Regions from separate parts of the Kitasatospora cystarginea genome, predicted to be linked through region 4. Evidence: riboswitches for the same ligand, from Rfam matches in the RefSeq annotation. Region 4 holds a riboswitch; each other region holds the start of a gene.
What was found. A riboswitch is a leader RNA that binds a small molecule or an ion and turns the genes downstream of it on or off. The one in region 4 is predicted to bind cobalamin.
Positions count from the first base shown of each region.

Region 1: linked by a shared signal. The riboswitch ahead of cobN (cobaltochelatase subunit CobN) and the one ahead of ABD369_RS22545 (ribonucleoside-diphosphate reductase subunit alpha) in region 4 are both predicted to bind cobalamin.
Region 2: linked by a shared signal. The riboswitch ahead of ABD369_RS07025 (cobalamin biosynthesis protein) and the one ahead of ABD369_RS22545 (ribonucleoside-diphosphate reductase subunit alpha) in region 4 are both predicted to bind cobalamin.
Region 3: linked by a shared signal. The riboswitch ahead of metE (5-methyltetrahydropteroyltriglutamate--homocysteine S-methyltransferase) and the one ahead of ABD369_RS22545 (ribonucleoside-diphosphate reductase subunit alpha) in region 4 are both predicted to bind cobalamin.

Region 1 covers NZ_BAAATR010000006.1:187,646-192,983, reverse strand. Annotated here, with positions in the region: gene cobN (cobaltochelatase subunit CobN) at 1-1,904, opposite strand, end outside; cobalamin riboswitch at 2,135-2,286, opposite strand; gene ABD369_RS09815 (cobalamin biosynthesis protein CobG) at 2,362-3,603, shown strand; gene ABD369_RS09810 (precorrin-8X methylmutase) at 3,600-4,226, shown strand; gene ABD369_RS09805 (precorrin-2 C(20)-methyltransferase) at 4,223-5,338, shown strand, end outside.
Region 2 covers NZ_BAAATR010000004.1:288,762-294,099, reverse strand. Annotated here, with positions in the region: gene ABD369_RS07035 (hypothetical protein) at 1-1,392, opposite strand, end outside; gene ABD369_RS07030 (alpha/beta hydrolase family protein) at 1,643-2,758, opposite strand; cobalamin riboswitch at 3,010-3,191, shown strand; gene ABD369_RS07025 (cobalamin biosynthesis protein) at 3,310-4,266, shown strand; gene ABD369_RS07020 (cobyric acid synthase) at 4,322-5,338, shown strand, end outside.
Region 3 covers NZ_BAAATR010000007.1:73,113-78,450, forward strand. Annotated here, with positions in the region: partial or broken gene metE (5-methyltetrahydropteroyltriglutamate--homocysteine S-methyltransferase) at 166-2,479, opposite strand; cobalamin riboswitch at 2,655-2,850, opposite strand; gene ABD369_RS10490 (cobalamin-binding protein) at 3,037-3,954, shown strand; partial or broken gene ABD369_RS10495 (enoyl-CoA hydratase-related protein) at 4,251-4,850, opposite strand.
Region 4 covers NZ_BAAATR010000021.1:32,483-37,820, forward strand. Annotated here, with positions in the region: gene ABD369_RS22535 (helix-turn-helix domain-containing protein) at 1-646, opposite strand, end outside; gene ABD369_RS22540 (GNAT family N-acetyltransferase) at 1,290-1,784, shown strand; cobalamin riboswitch at 1,838-1,995, shown strand; gene ABD369_RS22545 (ribonucleoside-diphosphate reductase subunit alpha) at 2,153-4,558, shown strand; gene ABD369_RS22550 (ribonucleotide-diphosphate reductase subunit beta) at 4,630-5,338, shown strand, end outside.

The DNA of each region.
Region 1 (5,338 bases), on a different contig from region 4:
ATGTCGCCGTAGGAGTCGGCCCGGGCCATCGGCGGGACCAGGTGGTCGACCAGGGTGGCGTGGGCGCGGCGCTTGGCCTGGGTGCCCTCGCCCGGGTCGTTGACCAGGAAGGGGTAGACCAGCGGCAGGTCGCCGAGTACCGCGTCCGGGCCGCAGGCGGCCGACAGCGCGGCCGTCTTGCCCGGCAGCCACTCGAGGTTTCCGTGCTTGCCGAGGTGGATCACGGCGTGGGCACCGAAGCCGCCGTCCTCCTGGGACGCCGCGATCCAGCGGTAGGCCGCGAGGTAGTGGTGAGAGGGCGGCAGGTCGGGGTCGTGGTAGATGGCGACCGGGTTCTCGCCGAAGCCGCGCGGCGGCTGGATCAGCACCAGCAGGTTGCCGGAGCGGATCGCGGCCAGCACGATGTCGCCCTCAGGGTTGCGGCTGCGGTCCACGTACAGCTCGCCGGGCGCCGGACCCCAGTGCTCCTCGACCTGCTCGCGCAGCTCGGCGGGCAGCTCGGCGTACCAGCGGCGGTAGTCGGCGGCCGGGATGCGGACGGGGTTGCGGGCGAGCTGGTCCTCCGTCAGCCAGTCCTGGTCGTAGCCGCCGGCCGCGATCAGGGCGTGGATCAGCGCGTCACCCTCGTGTGCTGCTACTCGCCCGCTCGCCTCCGGGCCCTCTGACCCGGCGCCGACGCTCTTCGCTCCGGCACTCCCTCGTTCCTCGGTCGCTTGTCGCTCATCCCTTTCGGCACCGGCGGGCCCTTCGGCTCGGGGCGGGGAGGAGTCCAGCCCCGGCAGGTCGTCGCCGAGGTCCATGCCCTCCTCGCGCAGCCGGTGCAGCAGGCGGACCGCGCTGGCCGGGGTGTCCAGGCCGACCGCGTTGCCGACCCGAGCGTGCTTGGTCGGGTACGCGGAGAGCACCAGCGCCAACCGCCGCTCGGCGGGCGGGACATGGCGCAGCCGGGCGTGCCGGACCGCGATGCCCGCGACCCGGGCGGCGCGCTCGGGGTCGGCGGTGTAGACGGTCAGACCGTCCTCGTCCAGCTCCTTGAAGGAGAACGGGACGGTGATCAGGCGGCCGTCGAACTCGGGCACGGCGACCTGGGTGGCGGTGTCCAGCGGGGAGAGGCCGTCGTCGCTGTCCTCCCACTGGGCACGCGACCAGGTCAGGCAGAGCGCCTGCAGGATCGGGCGGTCGAGCGCGGCGAGCGCGCCCGCGTCCCAGGCCTCCTCGTCCCCGCCCGCCTGCGCGTCGGCCGGCCGGGTGCCGCCGGCCGCCAGCACGGTGGTGACGATCGCGTCGGCCTGGCCGAGTTCGGCGAGCAGTTCGGGCTCGGCGCCGCGCAGCGAGGCGCAGTACAGCGGCTTCGGGCGGCCGCCCTGGTCCTCGATCGCCTGGCACAGGGCCTCGACGAAGGCGGTGTTGCCGCTCATGTGGTGGGCGCGGTAGTAGAGCACCGCGACGACGGGGCCCTCGGCGGTCCGCGGGGTGCGCTCCAGGGGGCCCCAGGCCGGGGCCGAGACGGGCGGGGTGAAACCGTGGCCGGTCAGCAGCACGGTGTCGGAGAGGAAGGCGCCGAGCTCGGCCAGGTTGGCCGCGCCGCCGTGCGCCAGGTAGGCGTGCGCCTCGGCTGCGATCCCGGCGGGGACGGTGGACAGCTCCATCAACTGGGCGTCCGGCGCCTGCTCACCCGTCAGCACGACCACCGGGCGCGGGCCGGCCAGCAGCGCGTCCAGGCCCTCCTGCCAGGCGCGGCGGCCGCCGAGCAGCCGGACGACCACCAGGTCGGTGCCCTCCAGCAGCGCGGGCAGGTCCTCGGCGGTCAGCCGGGCCGGGTTCCCGAGGCGGTAGCGGACCGGGCCCGCACAGGCGCGGGCGCTCAGCAGGTCGGTGTCGGAGGTGGAAAGCAGCAGGATCACGCGACGGCCCTCCCGGCCAGGTCGGCGCCCCGTGCCGAAAGGTGTGCCGCGCGCGGCCGAGCCGCTGGTTGGTGCTCTGAGAGCGCTGAGCGACAGCCGACCGGCGATGGAGGGAGCGCAGGAGTGATGGGTGCCAGCGGCTCAGCCCGCCCGTCGAGCGGGCGGGACGCAGCAGCGCGTGCGGGCATGCGGCAGCGCACAGGTCTCAGGCCTTCCTCGGGGTCCGCGCCCCGGGCTAAGGGAGGACGGCAGGAGTTCCTGGCTCCCACGGCGGTGAACCGTGGTCACAGTGGCGGGACCGCACCGGGTTTGCACCGGTTTCCTCCCCTTGGCGCCGTCGCTGGCGTGGACGGCCCACAGGACCGCCCGGGAGCATCGTACGGGGTGCGGCTGGGCTGGGGGAGTGTGATCTGTTCCGGGCGGTGCATCCGGAACGGCAATCTGTATGCTCGCCGCCATGCCACCCGTACCCGACTCCGTCGCACCGGGCCCCGGTACGCCCGACCGCGGGCGTTCGGACGTCTGTCCGGGGGCCCTTCGTCTGCACACCGCCGACGACGGTTCCCTCGCCAGGATCCGCATACCCGGCGGGTTGCTGACGAACAGTCAGGCAGTGGTGCTGGCCGACGCGGCCGAGGAGCTGGGCGACGGCGCACTCGAGACCACCTCGCGCGGCAACGTCCAACTGCGCGGCCTGCCTTCGGACTCCGGTGGCGAACTCGGCCGCCGCCTGCGCGACGCCGGCCTGCTGCCCTCAAAGACCCATGAGCGGGTCCGCAACATCGTCGCCTCCCCGGCCGCCGGGCTGGACGGCCTCGGCCACGCCGACGTCCAGGACTGGGTGCGGGAACTCGACCGGCGGCTGTGCGCGAGCGAGAGCGCGGCCCGCCTCTCCGGCAAGTTCCTCTTCGCCCTGGACGACGGGCGCGGTGACGTCGCCGCACTGGACGCCGATGTGACATTGATCGCAACCGCAGGCGGCGGCGCCCTGCTGCGCCTCGGCCGCGCCGCCACCGCCCGCCCGGTGCCGCCCGGCGGGGCCGCCGAGCACGCGGTCCGCGCCGCCGAGGAGTTCCTGGAAATGCTGCGCACCAGTGGCGCCAAGGCCTGGCACCTGCGCGAGGTTCCCGGACTGCTCGACCCGGGCGCCGAACCGCTGCCCGCGCTGCCGGCCGCCACTTTGGCCCCGGGCGCACTGCCCGGCGGACTCTCCGTGGGCCTGCGCTTCGGCCGGGTGAGCGCCGCACGGTGGCGGCGGCTGGCCGCAGCCTCGGCCGGCGAGCTGCGGCTGACCCCCTGGCGCGGGATCGTCCTGCCGGGGGCGCCGGTCGACCGGCTGCCCGAACTGGCCGCGGCCGGCTTCCGCACCGCCCCCGGCTCGGTCTGGGAACGGGCCAGCGCCTGCACCGGACTGCCCGGCTGCGCCAAGTCGCGCGCCGACGTACGGGACGACGCCGCACGGGCGTTGGACGCGGCGCAGACCCCGGCCGCTGCCGGCCCACTGCCCGTGCACTGGTCCGGCTGCGAGCGGCGCTGCGGGCATCCGGCTGGGGAGTGGGTGGACGTCCTGGCCACCGGGCAGGGCTACCGGGTGACCCGCGTCGGCCCCGGGGTCGAGGCCCCGGGGGCGGGAGTGTCAGTGGATGTGTCGACGGAACAGATGGCGGAGGCGGTAGCCGAAGCCCGGAGGACCAAGTGATCGAGTACGAGAAGGACGGCGCGGCCATCTACCGCCAGTCCTTTGCCACCATCCGGGCCGAGGCCGAACTGGCCCACCTACCCGCCGACGTGGCGCAGGTCGCCGTGCGGATGATCCACGCGTGCGGCATGACCGACCTGGTCGACGACCTGCTCTGGTCGCCCGGCGTGGTCGCGAGCGCGCGCGCCGCGCTGCACGCCGGTGCGCCGATCCTGTGCGACGTTTCGATGGTCGCGAGCGGAGTGACCCGCAAGCGGCTGCCCGCCGACAACGAGGTGGTCTGCACCCTCTCCGACCCCTCGGTGCCCGAGCTGGCCAAGAAGATGGGCAACACCCGCAGCGCCGCCGCGATGGAGCTCTGGCTGCCGCGATTGGAGGGCGCCGTGGTCGCCGTCGGCAACGCGCCGACCTCGCTGTTCCGGCTGCTGGAGATGGTCGAGGCCGGTGCGCCGCGCCCCGCCGCCGTGATCGGCGTACCGGTCGGCTTCATCGGTGCCGCCGAGTCCAAGGAGGCGCTGGCCGCGCACCCGTCCGGCCTGGACCACCTGGTGGTACGCGGCCGGCGCGGCGGCAGTGCGATCGCCGCGGCGGCCATCAACGCGATTGCGAGTGAGGAAGAGTGACGGAACATCAGGAGAACGGGGCCGGGCGGCTGTACGGCGTCGGCCTCGGCCCCGGCGACCCGGAGCTGGTGACCGTCAGAGCCGCCGCGCTGATCGGCCGGGCGGACGTGGTGGCGTACCACAGCGCCCGGCACGGCCGTTCCATCGCCCGCTCGATAGCCGGGCCCTACCTGCGCGGCGACCAGATCGAGGAGCAGCTGGTCTACCCGGTCACGGTCGAGTCCACCGACCACCCCGGCGGCTACCGGGGCGCACTGGACGAGTTCTACGAGGAGGCCGCCGCCCGGCTGGCCGTCCACCTGGACGCGGGCCGGACCGTCGTCGTACTGGCCGAGGGTGACCCGCTGTTCTACGGCTCGTACCAACACATGCACAAGCGGCTGGCACACCGCTACCCCACCGAGGTGGTGCCCGGGGTGACCTCGGTGAGCGCCGCCGCCGCACGGCTGGGCACGCCGCTGGTCGAGGCCGACGAGGTGCTGACCATCCTGCCCGGCACCCTCCCCGAGGAGGAGCTGACCGCGCGTCTGGCCGCCACCGACTCCGCCGTGGTGATGAAGCTGGGCCGCACCTTTCCGACCGTACGGCGGGCGCTGGAGCGGTCCGGTCGGCTGGCCGAGGCCCGTTACGTCGAGCGGGCCACCATGGCCGGGGAGCGCACCGCGCCGCTGGACGAGGTCGACCCCGAGACGGTTCCGTACTTCTCGGTCGCCGTGCTGCCCAGTCGGATCGGGCGTACGTCCGCCGAGTCCGGGCAGCCCGCCGAGTCCGGGAAGTCCGTCGCGGGCGAGGACACGGGCGAGGACACGGGCGAGGACGCGGGCGAGGTCGTGGTGGTCGGTCTCGGACCGGCCGGGCCGCTCTGGCTGACCCCCGAGGCGCGCGGTGAACTCGCCGCCGCCACCGACCTGGTGGGCTACACCACGTACCTCGACCGGGTGCCGGTGCGAAGTGGCCAGCGGCGGCACGGCTCGGACAACAAGGTCGAGGCCGAGCGCGCCGAGTTCGCCCTGGACCTGGCCCGGCGCGGACACCGGGTGGCCGTGGTCTCCTCCGGCGACCCGGGCGTCTTCGCGATGGCCACCGCCGTACTCGAGGCCGCCTGCGAGGAG
Region 2 (5,338 bases), on a different contig from region 4:
GGACTGGCGGGCCCGGTTGAACAGTCGCACCGGCTCGCCCGCCGAAGCGCCCTCCACATGGCCGACCAGCAGCTCGGTCTCACCGTGGTCCAGTACGGCGGCGGCCGTGTCCACCCAGAGCCAGGCGGCGTCCACCGCCCCGAGCACATCGGCCGGGGAGACCCCCTCGTCCGACTGCTCGGCCAGCCAGAGCAGCGCGTAGGGCCGCAGCACCGGCTCGTCCACGGCGGCCCGGACGCCCTGCTCGGCGGTGCCCCCGGCGACCCGGAGCGCCTCGAAGGCGAGCCCGCGCAGCAGCGCGTCCTCGCCCCGGGCGGCGTCCAGCAGCTCGGCGACCGCGCGGTCCACGGGACGGGCGGCGACCCAGGCCCGGTACTCGGCGCGGGCCGGGCCCGGGGAGTAGTTGGCGCAGGCGTCCAGCAGCTCCAGGGCGCTCTGCTCGATGTGCCCGGCGGCCGTCTGGGCGACCGTGCAGATCTCCTCCAGCTTGGCGCGCACGGCCCAGTGCCCGAGCAGCGAGAGCTCCGCGGCCTCGTCCCGGCGGACCAGGGCGCCGACGGCGGCGAGGCCGTCCAGCATCCAGTCGAGGACGGCGGCGACGTCGGAGGGGGCGACCGGCGGGGAGTCCACCTGCGGCTCGCGGCAGGTGCCGCGGACGGCGGAGACGGCCGAGGCCGCGTGCGGGACCGGGGAGAGCGCCAGGGTGCCCGTCCCGACGCCGTGGCGGCGCTCGTCCAGGCCCCGGCGGAGCAGCTCCAGCAGCTCGCCGTCGGAGACCGGGCCGTCCACCAGGTGCAGGAAGGACAGCAACTGCGGCGCGTGGTCGACGGCCTGCCCGGCGAGCACGGCGAAGACCCCGCGCATCGCGGCGGGCGGAACGGGGGCGACCAGCGTCCAGGAGTCGAACAGCGCGGACCAGCCCCGGATCACGGCCTCGTCGTCGTGCTCCCAGGCGTGCAGCCGCCAGCCCGGCCCGGCGCCGCCCTCGCGCGGCTCGACCAGGCCCACCAGCAGGGCCTGACCCCAGGCCTTGGCCGCGGCGCCGACCGTCATCGCCAGGGCGTGTCCGGCGTCCCGGGCGTCCTCGGGGAGCAGCTCGCCCCGGCGGTCGACCTTGTCGAGCTCGCCGGCCCAGCGCGCGATCCGTACGGCGTCCGCGAGCATCCGGCGGGCCAGCGGGGCGAGCTCGGCCGGAGCGGGGAAACCGTCGGGCACCGGGACTCTCCCGCGCCCCGGCTTGGGTGCCGGGACGCGGCGGCGGGCTCCGGCGGGGTGGCCGGGGTACGCGCCGTCGGCGCGGCGGGCCGCACCGGGCAGACGGGTCACCGTCGCACCGGTACCGATCGTCGGCTGGAGCGGGGCATCACGGTCGCGCGGGTTCCGAGACGTCACGCCGTGCAGTCTTCCCCGTGCACCGGCCTTCTGTCACATCGGGTTCGGCGCGTCTTCGGCTGCCCGGTGTGAAGAGGTGGAAGAGATCGGGCAACAACCCGCAAACCGGGCTTGACATTCGAATGGTTGGCTTGTTCTGACTGTCGTGCACCCAACAAATCGATCGACCATCCGCCAGATCCGCACCGGAACCGGACCCTCGACACTTCCAGCTAATGTGATTGAATATCTACGGAGAGTGACAGTGTTTTCAGAGTAGCGGAGTGAGCCAGCGCCTCAGCACCTCGGCGTAGCCGTCCGAGTCGGCGTTCCAGAGCTGGGCGTGCTCCGCGTCCGGCACCTCGTGCAGGCTCACCAGGTCCCAGCGGCGGTGCGCCAGCCGGCGGGCGGCCTCGATCGGTGCGATGCCGTCGGCCGGGCTGCCCAGCAGCAGGGTCGGGAGGTGCAGGTCAGTACCGTCCGCGAGACGGGCGAGGGCCGCCGGGTCCACCTTGGTACGGCCTTCGGCGGCCAGGGCGCCGAGCTCGGCGAGGACACCCGGGACACCGGCGCGGACGCTCTCCCGGCGGACGCTCTCCTGCCAGTCGAGGATCGGGGAGTCCAGCACCAGTCCGGCGACCGACTCCCGCCGGGTGGACCTGGCGGCGGTCAACAGGCACATCGTCGCGCCCAGCGACCAGCCGTACAGCACGACCCGTCCCGCGCCACTCTCCAGGGCGAGCCCTACGGCCGCCTCGACGTCCCGCCACTCTGTCTCACCGAAGTGGCCGAGTCCGTCCGGTGGGTGCGGGGCGTCGGCGTCGCCCCGGTAGGTCACGGTCAGCGTCGGCAGTTTCAGCGAGTTCAGCACCGGGAGCACCGGGAGCGCCTGGGTGCGGTCGGCGCCCGGGCCGTGCACCAGGATCACCCAGGTGCCGCGCATGGCGTGGACGTACCAGGCGGGCAGCAGCCCGAGGTCGCCCTGGGCGGCGGTCTCGGTGAAGTCGAGGCCGAGGGCGGTGGCCGGATCGCCGAGGTGGACCCGGGGGGTCAGCTCGACCTCGGTGCCGACGGTGAGGGTTCCGCTGTCGGCACGCTCCAGCCGGCGGGTGACGGTCTGGATGTCGGTGCGCAGCACCCCGCCGACCACCGCGTGGCCGCCGCCGGCCCACTCCAGCGCGTACCGGCCCGCGCGTACGGTCTGCGGGGCCCGGGTGAGGGTGACGTGTCCGGCGGCGACCTCGTGCACCCGCAGTGTGGCGGCCAGGCCCGGCTTCCCGGGCTGCGGACGGACCGTGCGCTCGGACACCCTGCGGCCGATCAGGATGACCGCAGCTCCGGCTCCTACTGCGGTGGCCGCCACGGCGGCGGCGGTTCCCCAACGCATAGTGCTCCCCGGTGTGACCTTCATGGGCGGTACCTTCCAGTCCACTCTCCGCACGGCGGGCCTGCCACCGGGGCGTAGTCCGTCCGTGCGGACGGTGGGCCGGGCCTTCGCGGCGGCGGGCAGCCGGGCGGCTCCGCGGAGCCGGCGCCACCCCCGTGCGGTGTGCCGCGCGGTGGGCGGTGGACGGCCGAGACGGCTGTGATCAAGCCCTCCGCGCGGTTTGTTGACTCCCGGTCGCGGACCGTGGTGGGATCTTTCAGCCAAACGGAGGCATGCAGAGGAAGCCGGTGCGAATCCGGCGCGGTCCCGCCACTGTCACCGGGGAGCACGCTCGACTCATGGTCACGGCGGTCCGGTCGTCCGGCTGCTGGAAGGCCCGAGGGTGTGTCCGACCCGGGAGCCAGGAGACTCTCGCCCCCGGTACGTCGATCCAGGGCGCGGACCCTGAGTGAGGACACGCACGCCATGCAGGCTGCCCTGGCCGCTGTGCGGCCGCCGTTCGACCCGGCCGTGCCCGCCTTGCGGTCCGCCTCCGCCGCTGTGTCCGCACCGTGCCCCGCCTGAACCGCGCCGCCGCCTTCGCACTGGGCAGTGTCGCCGGCTACCTGGCCGACGCCGTCCTCGCCGACCCCCGGCGCGGGCATCCGGTAGCCGTCTTCGGTGCCGCCGCCGGGCGGGTGGAGCGCGCGCTCTGGCGCGACCGGCGGGCGGCGGGCGCCGGGTACACCGCAGTCTGCGTCGGTTCGGTCGCGGCCGGGGCGCACCTCGCCGAGCGGGCGCTCGGGCGCAGCCGGTACGGGCAGGCGGCGCTGGCCGCCGCCGCGACCTGGACGGTGCTCGGCGGTACCTCGCTCACCCGGGAGGCCAGGACGATCGGCCGTTCGCTGCGGGCCGGCGATCTGGCCGCCGCCCGGGAGCGGCTGCCGCACCTGTGCGGCCGCGACCCCAGCACGCTGGACGAGCAGCAGATCGCCCGCGCCGTCGTCGAGTCGGTGGCCGAGAACACCGCCGACGCCGTGGTCAACGCGCTGGCCTGGGGTGCGCTGGCCGGTACGCCGGGGCTGCTCGCCTTCCGGGCCGTCAACACGCTGGACGCGATGGTCGGTCACCGCTCGCCGCGCCATCTGCGCTTCGGCTGGGCCTCGGCCCGGCTGGACGACGTGGCCGGCTGGCCCGGTGCCCGGCTGACCGCCCTGCTCACGGTGGCCGCCGCGCCCGAGCCGCGGACCGCCTGGCGGGTCTGGCGCCGGGACGGCTCCGCGCACCCGAGCCCCAATGCCGGGCAGGCCGAGTCGTGCTTCGCCGGGGCGCTCGGGGTGCGGCTGGGCGGGACGCTGCGGTACGGCGAGCGGGTGGAGCACCGGCCGGTGCTCGGCGGGGAGTTGCGGCCGGTCGAGGTGGCGGACATCGAGCGGGCGTGTCAGCTCTCCCGACGGGTCGGGGCGTTGGCGCTGGCGGTCACCGTGACCGGGCGGGCGCTGTGGACCTGGCGGCGGGGGCGGTCGTGAGCGGCAACCCGGGAACGAGTGGCCGCAGAAGGACTGTTGAGTGGAGCGGAGGAGCATGAGCGGGGCACTGCTGGTCGCCGGGACGACCTCGGACGCGGGCAAGAGTGTGGTCACGGCGGGCATCTGCCGCTGGCTGGCCAGGCAGGGCGTGCGGGTGGCGCCGTTCAAGGCGCAGAACATGTCGCTCAACTCCTTCGTCACCGCCGACGGCGCCGAGATCGGCCGCGCCCAGGCGATGCAGGCGCAGGCCGCCCGCATCGAGCCGGAGGCTGCGATGAACCCCGTGCTGCTGAAGCCCGGCGGCGACGGCCGCAGTCAGGTGGTGCTGCTCGGCAGGCCGGTCGCCGAGGTGGGCGCGCTGGACTACCGCGAGCGCAAGCCCGTACTGCTGGAGCGGGCTCTGGAGTGCCTGGCCGATCTGCGCAGCCGGTACGAGGTGGTGGTCTGCGAGGGCGCGGGCTCGCCGGCCGAGATCAATCTGCGGGACCGGGACATCGCCAACATGGGGCTGGCCACGGCCGCCGGACTGCCGGTGGTGGTGGTCGGGGACATCGACCGGGGCGGGGTCTTCGCCGCGATGTACGGCACGCTGGCACTGCTCTCGGCCGAAGACCAGCGGCATGTCGCGGGCTGGTTCGTCAACAAGTTCCGGGGCGACGCCAGGCTGCTGGCGCCCGGTCTGGAGATGCTGCGCCAGCTGACGGGCCGCCCGGTGCTCGGCACCCTGCCGATGCTCTCCGGGCTGTGGCTGGACGCCGAGGACTCGCTCGACCTGACCACGGTGGTGGACCGGGCGGAGGCGAGCGGGCCGGTCGGCCGGGACGTCCTGCGGGTGGCAGTGGTGCGCTTCCCGAGGCTCTCCAACTTCACCGACGTGGACGCGCTGGCGCAGGAGCCCGGCGTGCTGGTCCGCTGGGCGACCCGGCCCGAGGAGCTGGCCGACGCCGACCTGGTGGTGCTGCCCGGCACCCGGGCCACCGTCGCCGACCTGGCCTGGCTGCGCGAGCGCGGCCTGGAGCCCGCACTGAAGGCGCGGGTGGCCGCCGGGCTGCCGGTGCTCGGGATCTGCGGC
Region 3 (5,338 bases), on a different contig from region 4:
CCGGCGCGGCCCGCGCCTCGTGGCGGACGCCCGTCCCGCCCCGGAGCGGTCAGGGCACCTCCTCCTCTGCCGTCCTCGGCCACGGCCAGCCGGGCCAGCGCGTCAGCGAGCCACCGGGGCGAACGCAGGTGGTCTGCGCCCCCCCTTTGATCTCACGAAGGCGTGTCAGCCAGCGAGTTCCTCCCGCAAGCGGCGGGCGGCGCCGACCAGGCTCTCCAGCGACGCCCGTGTCTCGGTCCAGCCGCGGGTCTTCAGCCCGCAATCGGGGTTGACCCACAGTCGCTCAGCCGGGATCGCCGCGAGCCCGGCGCGCAGCAGCTCGACGACCTCCTCCGTGCTCGGGATCCGCGGGGAGTGGATGTCCCACACGCCGGGGCCGACCTCGCGCGGGTACCCGGCCTCGGCGAGTTCCCCGGCCACCTGCATGTGCGAGCGGGTGGCCTCCAGCGAGATCACGTCGGCGTCGAGCTCGTCGATGGCCGTCATGATCGCGCCGAACTCGGCGTAGCACATGTGGGTGTGGATCTGGGTGTCGGCGCGGACCCCGGAGGTGGCGAGGCGGAACGCCTCGGTGGCCCAGGCGAGGTAGGCCGGGCGGTCGGCGGTGCGAAGCGGCAGGGTCTCGCGCAGCGCCGGTTCGTCGACCTGAACGACGGCCGCGCCGGCGGCCTCCAGGTCGGTGACCTCGTCGCGCAGGGCGAGGGCGACCTGGCGGGCGGTGTCGGCGAGCGGCTGGTCGTCGCGGACGAAGGACCAGGCGAGCATGGTGACCGGGCCGGTGAGCATGCCTTTGACCGGACGACCCGTCAGGCCCTGCGCGTAGCCGAACCAGTCGACCGTCATAGAGTGCGGGCGGGAGATATCCCCGACCAGGACCGGCGGGCGCACGTACCGGGTGCCGTAGGACTGCACCCAGCCGTGCCGGGTGGCCAGGTAGCCGGTGAGCTGCTCCGCGAAGTACTGCACCATGTCGTTGCGCTCGGGCTCGCCGTGCACCAGGACGTCCAGCCCGGCCTTCTCCTGGAAGGCGATGACCTCGCGGACCTCCGCCTCCATCCGCTCCCGGTACGCAGCGGCGTCGATCCGCCCCGCAGTCAGATCTGCCCGGGCCACGCGCAGTTCGGAGGTCTGAGGGAAGGATCCGATGGTGGTGGTCGGCAGCAGCGGCAGCCCGAGCCTGGCTCGCTGAGCCTCGGCCCGCTGTGGGTATGCCTGGGCGCGGCGCGCGTCGGCCTCGGAGACGGCAGCCGTGCGGGCGCGGACCGCCGGGTCGCGGGTGATCGGCGAGGTGGCACGGGAGGCCAGGTCGGCGCGGTTGGCGGCGAGTTCGGCGGCGATCGCCCCCGCGCCCTCGCGCAGGCCCCGGGCCAGCAGCGCCACCTCAGCCGACTTCTGCTTGGCGAACGCGAGCCAGCGGACGATCTGCGGGTCGATGTCGCGCTCGATGGTGGCGTCGATGGGCACGTGCAGCAGCGAGCTGGACGGCGCCACGTCGACCGTGTCCGCGAGGCCGAGGAGGGTCGCCAGGGTGGCGAGCGACTTCTCCAGGTCGTTGATCCAGATGTTGCGGCCGTCGACCACCCCGGCGACCAGCCGCTTGCCGGGCAGGCCGCCGGCGGCGGCGAGATCGTCGAGGTTGGCGGCGGCAGATCCCGTGAAGTCCAGCGCCAGGCCCTCGACTGGGGCCTTGGCCAGCACCGGCAAGGCCTCGCCGAGGCGGTCGAAGTAGCTCGCGACCAGGAGCTTGGGCCGGTCGGTGAGGGCGCCGAGGTCGCGGTAGGCGCGGGCGGCGGCGTTGAGCTCGGCGGGGGTGCGGTCCTGGACGAGCGCGGGCTCGTCCAGCTGCACCCCGGGCGGCGCCGGCGGCGCGCAGGTCGGCCAGCAGCTCGGCGTAGACGGGCAGCAGCCGGTCCAGCAGGGTGAGCGGCTCGAAGTCGGCGGCGACACCGGGCGCGGGCTTGGCCAGCAGCAGGTAGGTGACCGGGCCGACCAGCACCGGGCGGGCCTCGTGGCCGAGCGCCAGGGCCTCGGCCAGTTCGCCGGCGGCCTTGGCCGGGTTCGCGGTGAAGGCGGTGTCGGGGCCGAGTTCGGGCACCAGGTAGTGGTAGTTGGTGTCGAACCACTTGGTCATCTCCAGTGGCGCCACCTCCTGGGTGCCGCGTGCCATCGCGAAGTAACCGTCAAGCGGGTCGGCGTCGACGGCGGCGCGGTGGCGGGCCGGGATCGCGCCGACGGCTACCGTGGTGTCCAGAACATGGTCGTAGAGCGAGAAGTCCCCGGTGGGGACCTCCTCGATGCCGGAGTCGGCGAGCTGCTGCCAGTTCCCCCGGCGCAGGTCGGCGGCGGTGGCCAGTAGAGCGTCGGCGGTGACCGCGCCCTTCCAGTAGCCCTCGATCGCCTTCTTGAGCTCCCGGCCCCCGCCCTGGCGGGGGTAGCCGTACACGGTCGCGATTGCCGCGGCTGCGGACTTCGTGGTCAAGGGACTCTCCTTCGCGAGTCTGTCTCCTCAAGTGCCCGGCGACGGCACGAGAACGCGAAGGGATGACGAACCGGGCGGCGGCCGCCGTGGACGCGCGTACCTGATCCGCCTGGTATGGTCGCCGACCCGCCCTCGAGGTCACCGGATGTCCACACGCGGATCGTCCGCGGGCGGGCAGCGGGCAGGTCTTCGGACTCGCGGACACACCCACCCGTGAAGGGCGGACACCTACTGGCCGTCGCTTCCCAAACCCGACCCGGGCCCAGTGCGTATGACGGCGGTCGTTCCCACTCACCGCTGCGGGGCAGTCCCGGATTCCCACCGGGTTCCCTCTTACGACACCCTGCCTGGCGGACAGGGCGAACCAGCTGCACCGGCCAGCCTAGAGCCAATCCGCCAGCATCCGGCTGGAGAATCACTCAATCGCCCACATATTGAGACGGCGTCGGATCCTCCCTCATCCGCCCGTGCTCCGTCCGGGACCTCGCCGTACTCGTCGACCGACCCCTGCCGCAGTGCTCCCCACGGCCTGGACCCGGGCTCTCTAGGCTAGGCGCATGCGGATCGTCTCCCTGTTGCCTGCTGCGACCGACATCGCCGCCGAGCTCGGTCTGGGTGGGGCCCTGGTCGGCCGGACTCACGAGTGCGACCGGCCGGCCGCCACCGTCGCGGGGATCCCGGTGGTGACGGCTGCCGAGTTCGACGCCGACCGGCTCACCAGCCGGGAGATCTCGGAGGCCGTCGGCGGCGCGGCCCACCGGGGCTCGTCGCTCTACACGCTCGACGTGGAAAAATTGGCCGCCCTCGCGCCCGACGTCGTCCTCACTCAGGACCTCTGCGAGGTGTGCGCCGTGTCCTACACCGGAGTGACCGAGGCCGTGCGGATCCTGGACGGCGGCCCGCGCGTGCTGAGCCTGGAACCCCGAACGCTCCCCGAGGTCATCGCCTGCCTGGAACACGTCGGCGCCGAACTCGGTGTCGCGGCCACCGCCGCCCGCGTCGCCGCCGCACTGCACGCGCGGCTGGACCGGGTAGCGGCGGCCGTGCATGGCCTGCCCCGACCACGGGTCGTCGCGGTGGAATGGCTCGACCCGCTCTGGCCCGCCGGCCACTGGGTGCCCGAGCAGGTCGAGATCGCGGGCGGGACCCCGCTGCTGGCCGAGGCGGGCGAGCACACCAAGCCCATCACCTGGGACGCGGTGCGCTCCGCCCGGCCCGATGTCCTGCTGGTCCTGCCCTGCGGATTCCCGCCGGCCCGGACCGAGCGGGAATTCCATCTGCTCACCGGACTGCCGGGCTGGGACGAGCTGCCGGCCGTCCGGGACGACCGGGTCTGGATCCTCGACGGCCCGTCCTACTTCAACCGTCCCGGTCCCCGCGTCGTCCGCGGCGTCGAAGTCCTGGCCCAGATCCTGCACGGCGTCCGGACGGGCGACACGGTGACCGTCGACGAGGCCCGCCGCCCGGCCCGTTAGCGACGGCTCCGCGGGGCGCTCCCACCCCCGCCCGACCCGGGTGGGCGAAACCCCGCCCGGGGCGGGGAGGACGCCACCGAGCCGATCGGCCCGCTCAGCCCTACAGTGCCTGGCGGTAGTCAGGACCTCCCCGAGGGAGCGGGGTGCGCGGCAAGGCTGGACTGATTCGTCGGGCTGGTCGTGCCCCGGGTCCGGAGGACTGTCCTCCTGCTCTCGTGGCCGGCGCGCGGTGCCGGCGCGGATTCGGACGTGCCGGCGAGCCGTCCCCGCATCGGGCGGCTCGCCCTGGCGGCGGGTCAGCGGTGGGTGAACGACGGCGGGCGCTTCTCGGCGAAGGCCGCCATGCCCTCCTTCTGGTCTGCGGTGGCGAAGGTGGCGTGGAAGAGCCGGCGTTCGAAGCGGACGCCCTCGGCGAGGCTGGTCTCGAAGGCGCGGTTGACGCTCTCTTTCATCATGATCGCCACCGGGGTGGACATCGCAGCGATCGTCTCGGCGGTGGCCAGTGCCTCGGCCAGCAGCTGGTCGGCCGGGACGCTCCGGGAGACCAGGCCGGCCCGCTCGACCTCCTCGGCGCCCATCATGCGGCCGGTCAGGCAGAGCTCCATGGCCTTCGCCTTGCCGATCGCCCGGGTCAGGCGCTGCGAACCTCCGATGCCCGGGATCACACCGAGCTTGATCTCCGGCTGGCCGAACTTCGCGGTGTCCGCCGCCAGTAGGACGTCGCACAGCATCGCCAGCTCGCAGCCGCCGCCGAGCGCGTAGCCCGCGACGGCCGCGACGACCGGCTTGCGCAGCGCGCCGAAGCGGTCCCAGGCGGCGAACCAGTCGCCCAGGTAGGCGTCTGTCGCGTCCCCGGCCCGCTCCCGAGCAGCCCGGGTTGCAGCTGCCCTACGCGCGAGCCATACCTGACAATTCCATCAGGTCAGGTCAGCAAAAGTCAGCATCAGTCTGACCACACCCTGATCTACGCGCGCATACCTGAGAATCGAAGCCCTTCTGGATCGCGCCGACACAAGCCGCACGACAAGGTGGGCCACCTCAGTATCGGGCCGCCGAAGCCACTCGCCCGATTGTCGCAGCCGCACCCCGTTTTCGCAGGTCAGAACCATGTCGGTACAGGCTTCCGCGCGCTCGCCGCGGTCACTCGGGTACTCGCCCAGCCGCACAGCGCGCCACCCTAGCCCCCTTCACTCGTCTCAGCTGCCCCGGTACGCTCTCCTCACCGGATCGGTCGGCGTAGAACCCTCAGTTCTACATCCCGCTCGCGGACGTCACGCCCGGCGTCCTCGTGGACGAGGACCGTCCGCAGCGGCTCAAGCGCGGCACCGCCCGTCGGCACGGCCTGAAGGTCGGTGACATCCTGCGGCCCGCCGCGGCCCGCACG
Region 4 (5,338 bases):
GCAGCCCGCCGAGCGAGTCCGCGTCACACACCGGCATCGGCCGGTCGACGAACTGCGCCTGCCCGCCGTCACGGTGCGGGGCGACCACCATCCGCCGGGCGATCCCCCGGGCCACCTCCGCGCCCTGCAGCTTGCGGACCAGGTGCAGGCAGGCGTCGATCCCGGCGGCCGTCCCGGCGGAGGTGATCACCGGATCGTCGTCCACGTAGAGCACGTCGGGTTCGACAGTGGTGCGCGGGAAGCGCCGGGCCATCTCGTCGACGTGCTTCCAGTGCGTGGTGGAGCGGCGCCCGTCCAGCAGCCCGGCGGCGCCCAGCAGAAAACTGCCGCTGCAGATGGACAACGCGCGCGCCCCGCGCTCGACTGCCGCGCGCAGTGCTTCGACGAGCGCCTCCGGATACTCGGCGCGCCGTCCGACCGCGGTGACCACGATCAGGTCCGCCTCGGCCAGCCGCTCCGGCCCGTACGGGACGTCCAGGCCGAAGCCGGCATGGGTGGCATGCCGCCCGGGACGGTCGGCAGCGAGGGCGAAGTCGTACACCGGCAGCCCGTCGTCGCTACGGTCGAGCCCGAACACCTCGGAGGCGACGCCGAGTTCGAACGGGTGGACCGGCTCCAGCACCACCGCGGCGACGTTCTTCAGCATCCGCCCAGGATGCCGTACGCCCTCGTCCGCCTCCGGGCCCCCGGCCCCACGGCGGCGGCCGTCGACCGCCGGGCCGTGCGCACCGCTCCGCATCCCCGCGCCCCTCCCTCGTCCGTCGCCCCTCCCCTGCCCGCCGTCCGGTGACTTCCGCCCCCGTGGCCGGCCGGGCCGCCGGCCACCGCGGCATCGGCACGCCCCACCCCGCGAGAGGCTGGCAGGATTTCGACGCAATCGGTCGTTTCCGCCACTCGTGACAGCGGCCCGCGCGGACGAGGGTGGAGGACATGACTCCCGAGACCCTCGCGACCTCGCTCGGCCTGATCGGCGCCATCAGCGGCTTCGGACTGCTGGGCTTCCTGATCGGCCGTGAGCTGACCGGCCGCGGCGGCGGGCCCGACCCGGGCGGCGGCTACGGCGGTCCTGATGACGGTCACGACGACCCCAACCACCCTTCGGCCCCGGTTCTTCCCGACCGCCCGTACGGCACCGTGCCAGCCGCCTCCGCCTTCCCCGCCAGCGCGTCCCTGCTCCCCACCGGCGCCCGCCCGGCGAGCCCTCCGTCCGGCGCCACACCCCTCGCCGGCACCCGCCCGCCCGCCACCCTGACTGCCGTGTGCACCCTCCCGTCGGGCACACTGTCCGGATGGGCATCCTCATCCGCCGCGCCCTCGAAGAGGACCTCGAAGCCGCAGGTGAAGTCACGGTCGAGGCGTTCGTGGGCGACGGTCACACCTCGCCGGACAGCGGCTACGTCCAGCTCCTCCGGGACGCCGGGCGCCGCAACGAGGAGGCCGAACTCCTCGTCGCGCTCGACCCGCACACCCGGCAGGTCCTCGGCTGTGTGACCCTCGCGGTCGGCGGCACCGAGTGGGCCGACATCGCCGAGCCGCACGAGGGCGAGCTCCGGATGCTGGCGGTCGGCGCGGCGGCCCGCGGACGCGGCGCCGGAGAGGCCCTGGTCCGCGCCGCGATGGCCCGCTGTCGGGAGCTCCGGCTGGCCGGGATGGCCTTCTCGACCCGCCCGGCGATGAAGGCGGCGCACCGGATCTACGAGCGCCTGGGCTTCGTCCGAACCCCCGACCGGGACTGGACGGCCGCTCCCGGGATCGACCTGATGGTGTACTCGATCACCTTCTGAACACCCCTCCCGCACAACCATGCGGTTGGTCCGCCTGCGACACACGGCACTACATGTGGTGCCGCATCGTCGGACCGCCACAACATGTATGCTCGCTCTCGCTGTCGAAGCAGGGGAACCCGGTGTGAATCCGGGACTGCCCCGCAGCGGTGAGCGGGCGGCTCTCCAGGCCCCCGCAAGTCCGGCTACCTGCCGACGGTGTGCCACACGGCTTCCCCGCAGATGCCTTGCAGCACCGCAGTACGTCCGGGCCTCGCGGGTGGGCCAGGGGGTAGAGAGCGCGCCGGTCTCCGGTCGTGCTGCACCTCCCTGCGCTCATGTCGGTCCGGACGATCCTCATCCGACGCCGCCGCCAGGAGAGAAGCGCCTTGACCATCGCTGCCTCAGTTGCCCTGCCTTCCCAGGGTTCCGCCGCCACCACCCAGACCGACCCCGGTGCGGCACTGCTTCGGCTCCTCACCGACCGCAGCGTGGACCTCCCCCAGGTGGACCCCGGCCACGTCGCCGCCGCCGCGCTGCGCGGCCGCCACGCCGGCTCGGACTTCGCCGAGCTGCGCGGGCTGGCTGTGGAGGCCGCCGCGTCGATGATCGCCGAGGACCCCCAGTACTCGAAGCTGGCCGCCCGCCTGCTCGCCATGGAGATCGCCGACGAGGCGATGAGCCAGGGTGCCGTGTCGTTCTCCGCCTCGATCGCCGTCGGCCACGCCGAGGGGCTGATCGGCGACGCCACCGCCGCCCTGGTCGCCAAGCACGCCGAGGCCTTCGACGCCCTGATCGACCTGTCGGGCGACGACCGCTTCGAGTACTTCGGCCTGCGCACCGTGCAGTCCCGCTACCTGCTGCGCCACCCGATCACCCGCATGGTGATCGAGACCCCGCAGCACTTCCTGCTCCGCGTGGCGGCGGGCCTCGCGGTGGGCGACAGCGAGCAGTCGGTGGCCGAGGTGGCCGAGCTCTACCGGCTGATGAGCCGCCTGGAGTACCTGACCTCCTCCCCGACGCTCTTCAACTCCGGCACCAAGCACCCGCAGATGTCCAGCTGCTACCTGCTGGACTCGCCGCTGGACAACCTGGACTCGATCTACAACCGCTACGCGCAGATCGCCCGGCTGTCCAAGCACGCCGGCGGCATCGGCCTGTCCTACTCCCGGATCCGCTCGCGCGGCAGCCTGATCCGGGGCACCAACGGCAAGTCCAACGGCATCGTCCCGTTCCTGCGCACCCTGGACTCCTCGGTCGCCGCGGTCAACCAGGGCGGCCGTCGCAAGGGCGCGGCCTGCGTCTACCTGGAGACCTGGCACGCTGACATCGAGGAGTTCCTGGAGCTCCGCGACAACACCGGCGAGGAGGCCCGCCGGACCCACAACCTCAACCTGGCGCACTGGATCCCGGACGAGTTCATGCGCCGGGTCAACGCCAACGAGGACTGGTCGCTGTTCTCCCCGGCCGACGTCCCCGAGCTGGTCGACCTGTGGGGCGACGAGTTCGACGCCGCCTACTGCAAGGCCGAGGCCGAGGGCAAGGCCGTCCGCACCATCCCGGCGCAGACCCTGTACGCCCGGATGATGCGCACCCTGGCGCAGACCGGCAACGGCTGGATGACCTTCAAGGACGCCTCCAACCGCGCCGCCAACCAGACCGCGCTGCCCGGCCGCACCGTGCACTCCTCCAACCTCTGCACCGAGATCCTGGAGGTCACCGACGACTCCGAGACCGCGGTCTGCAACCTCGGCTCGGTCAACCTCGGTGCCCACGTGGCCGACGGCGCCAGTGCCGACGACCTCGTGAGCGCGATGGACTGGGAGCGGCTGGACGCCACCGTGCGCACCGCCGTGACCTTCCTCGACCGGGTCATCGACATCAACTTCTACCCGACCACCGAGGCCGGCGCGTCCAACTCCCGCTGGCGGCCGGTGGGTCTGGGCGTGATGGGCCTGCAGGACGTCTTCTTCAAGCTCCGCCTGGACTTCGACTCCACCGAGGCCAAGCACCTCTCCACGCTGATCGCCGAGCGCATCATGCTCACCGCCTACGAGCGCTCCAGCGAGCTGGCCGAGAAGTTCGGCCGCCACGAGGCGTACGAGGAGACCCGCGCCGCCCGCGGCCAGCTGCACATCGACCACTTCGACGTGACCCCGCAGTGGACCGAGCGCTGGGACGCCCTGCGTGCCAAGATCGCCGAGACCGGTCTGCGCAACTCCCTGCTGCTCGCCATCGCGCCGACCGCGACCATCGCGTCCATCGCCGGTGTGTACGAGTGCATCGAGCCGCAGGTCTCGAACCTGTTCAAGCGCGAGACCCTGTCCGGTGAGTTCCTCCAGGTCAACCCGTACCTGGTGCGGGAGCTGAAGGAGCTGGGCGTCTGGGACCAGCAGACCCGGGACGCGCTGCGCGACTCCAACGGCTCGGTCCAGGAGTTCAACTGGCTGCCCGCCGAGGTCCGTTCGCTCTACCGCACCGCGTGGGAGCTGCCGCAGCGTGCGCTGATCGACCTGGCCGCCGCCCGGATGCCCTACCTGGACCAGAGCCAGTCGCTGAACCTCTTCATGGCCGCGCCCACCATCGGCAAGCTCAGCTCGATGTACGCGTACGCCTGGAAGGTCGGCCTGAAGACCACCTACTACCTGCGCTCCCGCCCGGCCACCCGGATCGCCCAGGCCGCGACCCGCTCCACCGCCGTGAGCGTGCCCTCCCCCACCATGACCGCTGAGGAGCAGGCCGCCGCCATCGCCTGCTCCCTGGAGAACCCCGAGTCCTGCGAGGCTTGCCAGTGACCTCCCACCCGTCGCCCGACCACCGCCCCTCGTCGACGGCGCAGAGCGCCGACAACCACGTGGACCGCAAGATGCTGCTCGACCCCGGCTTCGAGCTGACCCTGCGCCCGATGCGCTACCCGTCGTTCTACGACCGGTACCGGGACGCCATCAAGAACACCTGGACCGTCGAGGAGGTGGACCTGCACTCCGACGTCGCCGACCTCGCCAAGCTGAGCGAGGGCGAGCGGCACCTGATCGGCCGCCTGGTCGCCTTCTTCGCGACCGGCGACTCGATCGTCGCCAACAACGTGGTGCTGAGCCTCTACAAGCACATCAACTCCCCCGAGGCCCGGCTCTACCTGTCCCGGCAGCTGTTCGAGGAGGCCGTGCACGTCCAGTTCTACCTGACGCTGCTCGACACCTACCTGCCCGACCCGGACGACCGCGCGGCCGCCTTCGCGGCGGTGGAGAACATCCCCTCCATCCACCAGAAGGCGCAGTTCTGCTTCAAGTACATGAACGCGGTCGACCACATCGACTCGCTGCAGAGCAAGGAGGACCGCCGCGCCTTCCTGCTCAACCTGATCTGCTTCGCCGCCTGCGTCGAGGGCCTGTTCTTCTACGGCGCCTTCGCCTACGTGTACTGGTTCCGCAGCCGCGGCCTGCTGCACGGCCTGGCCACCGGCACCAACTGGGTGTTCCGCGACGAGTCCATGCACATGGACTTCGCCTTCTCGGTGGTCGACACCGTCCGTGAGGAGGAGCCCGACCTCTTCGACGACGAGATGGCCAAGCAGG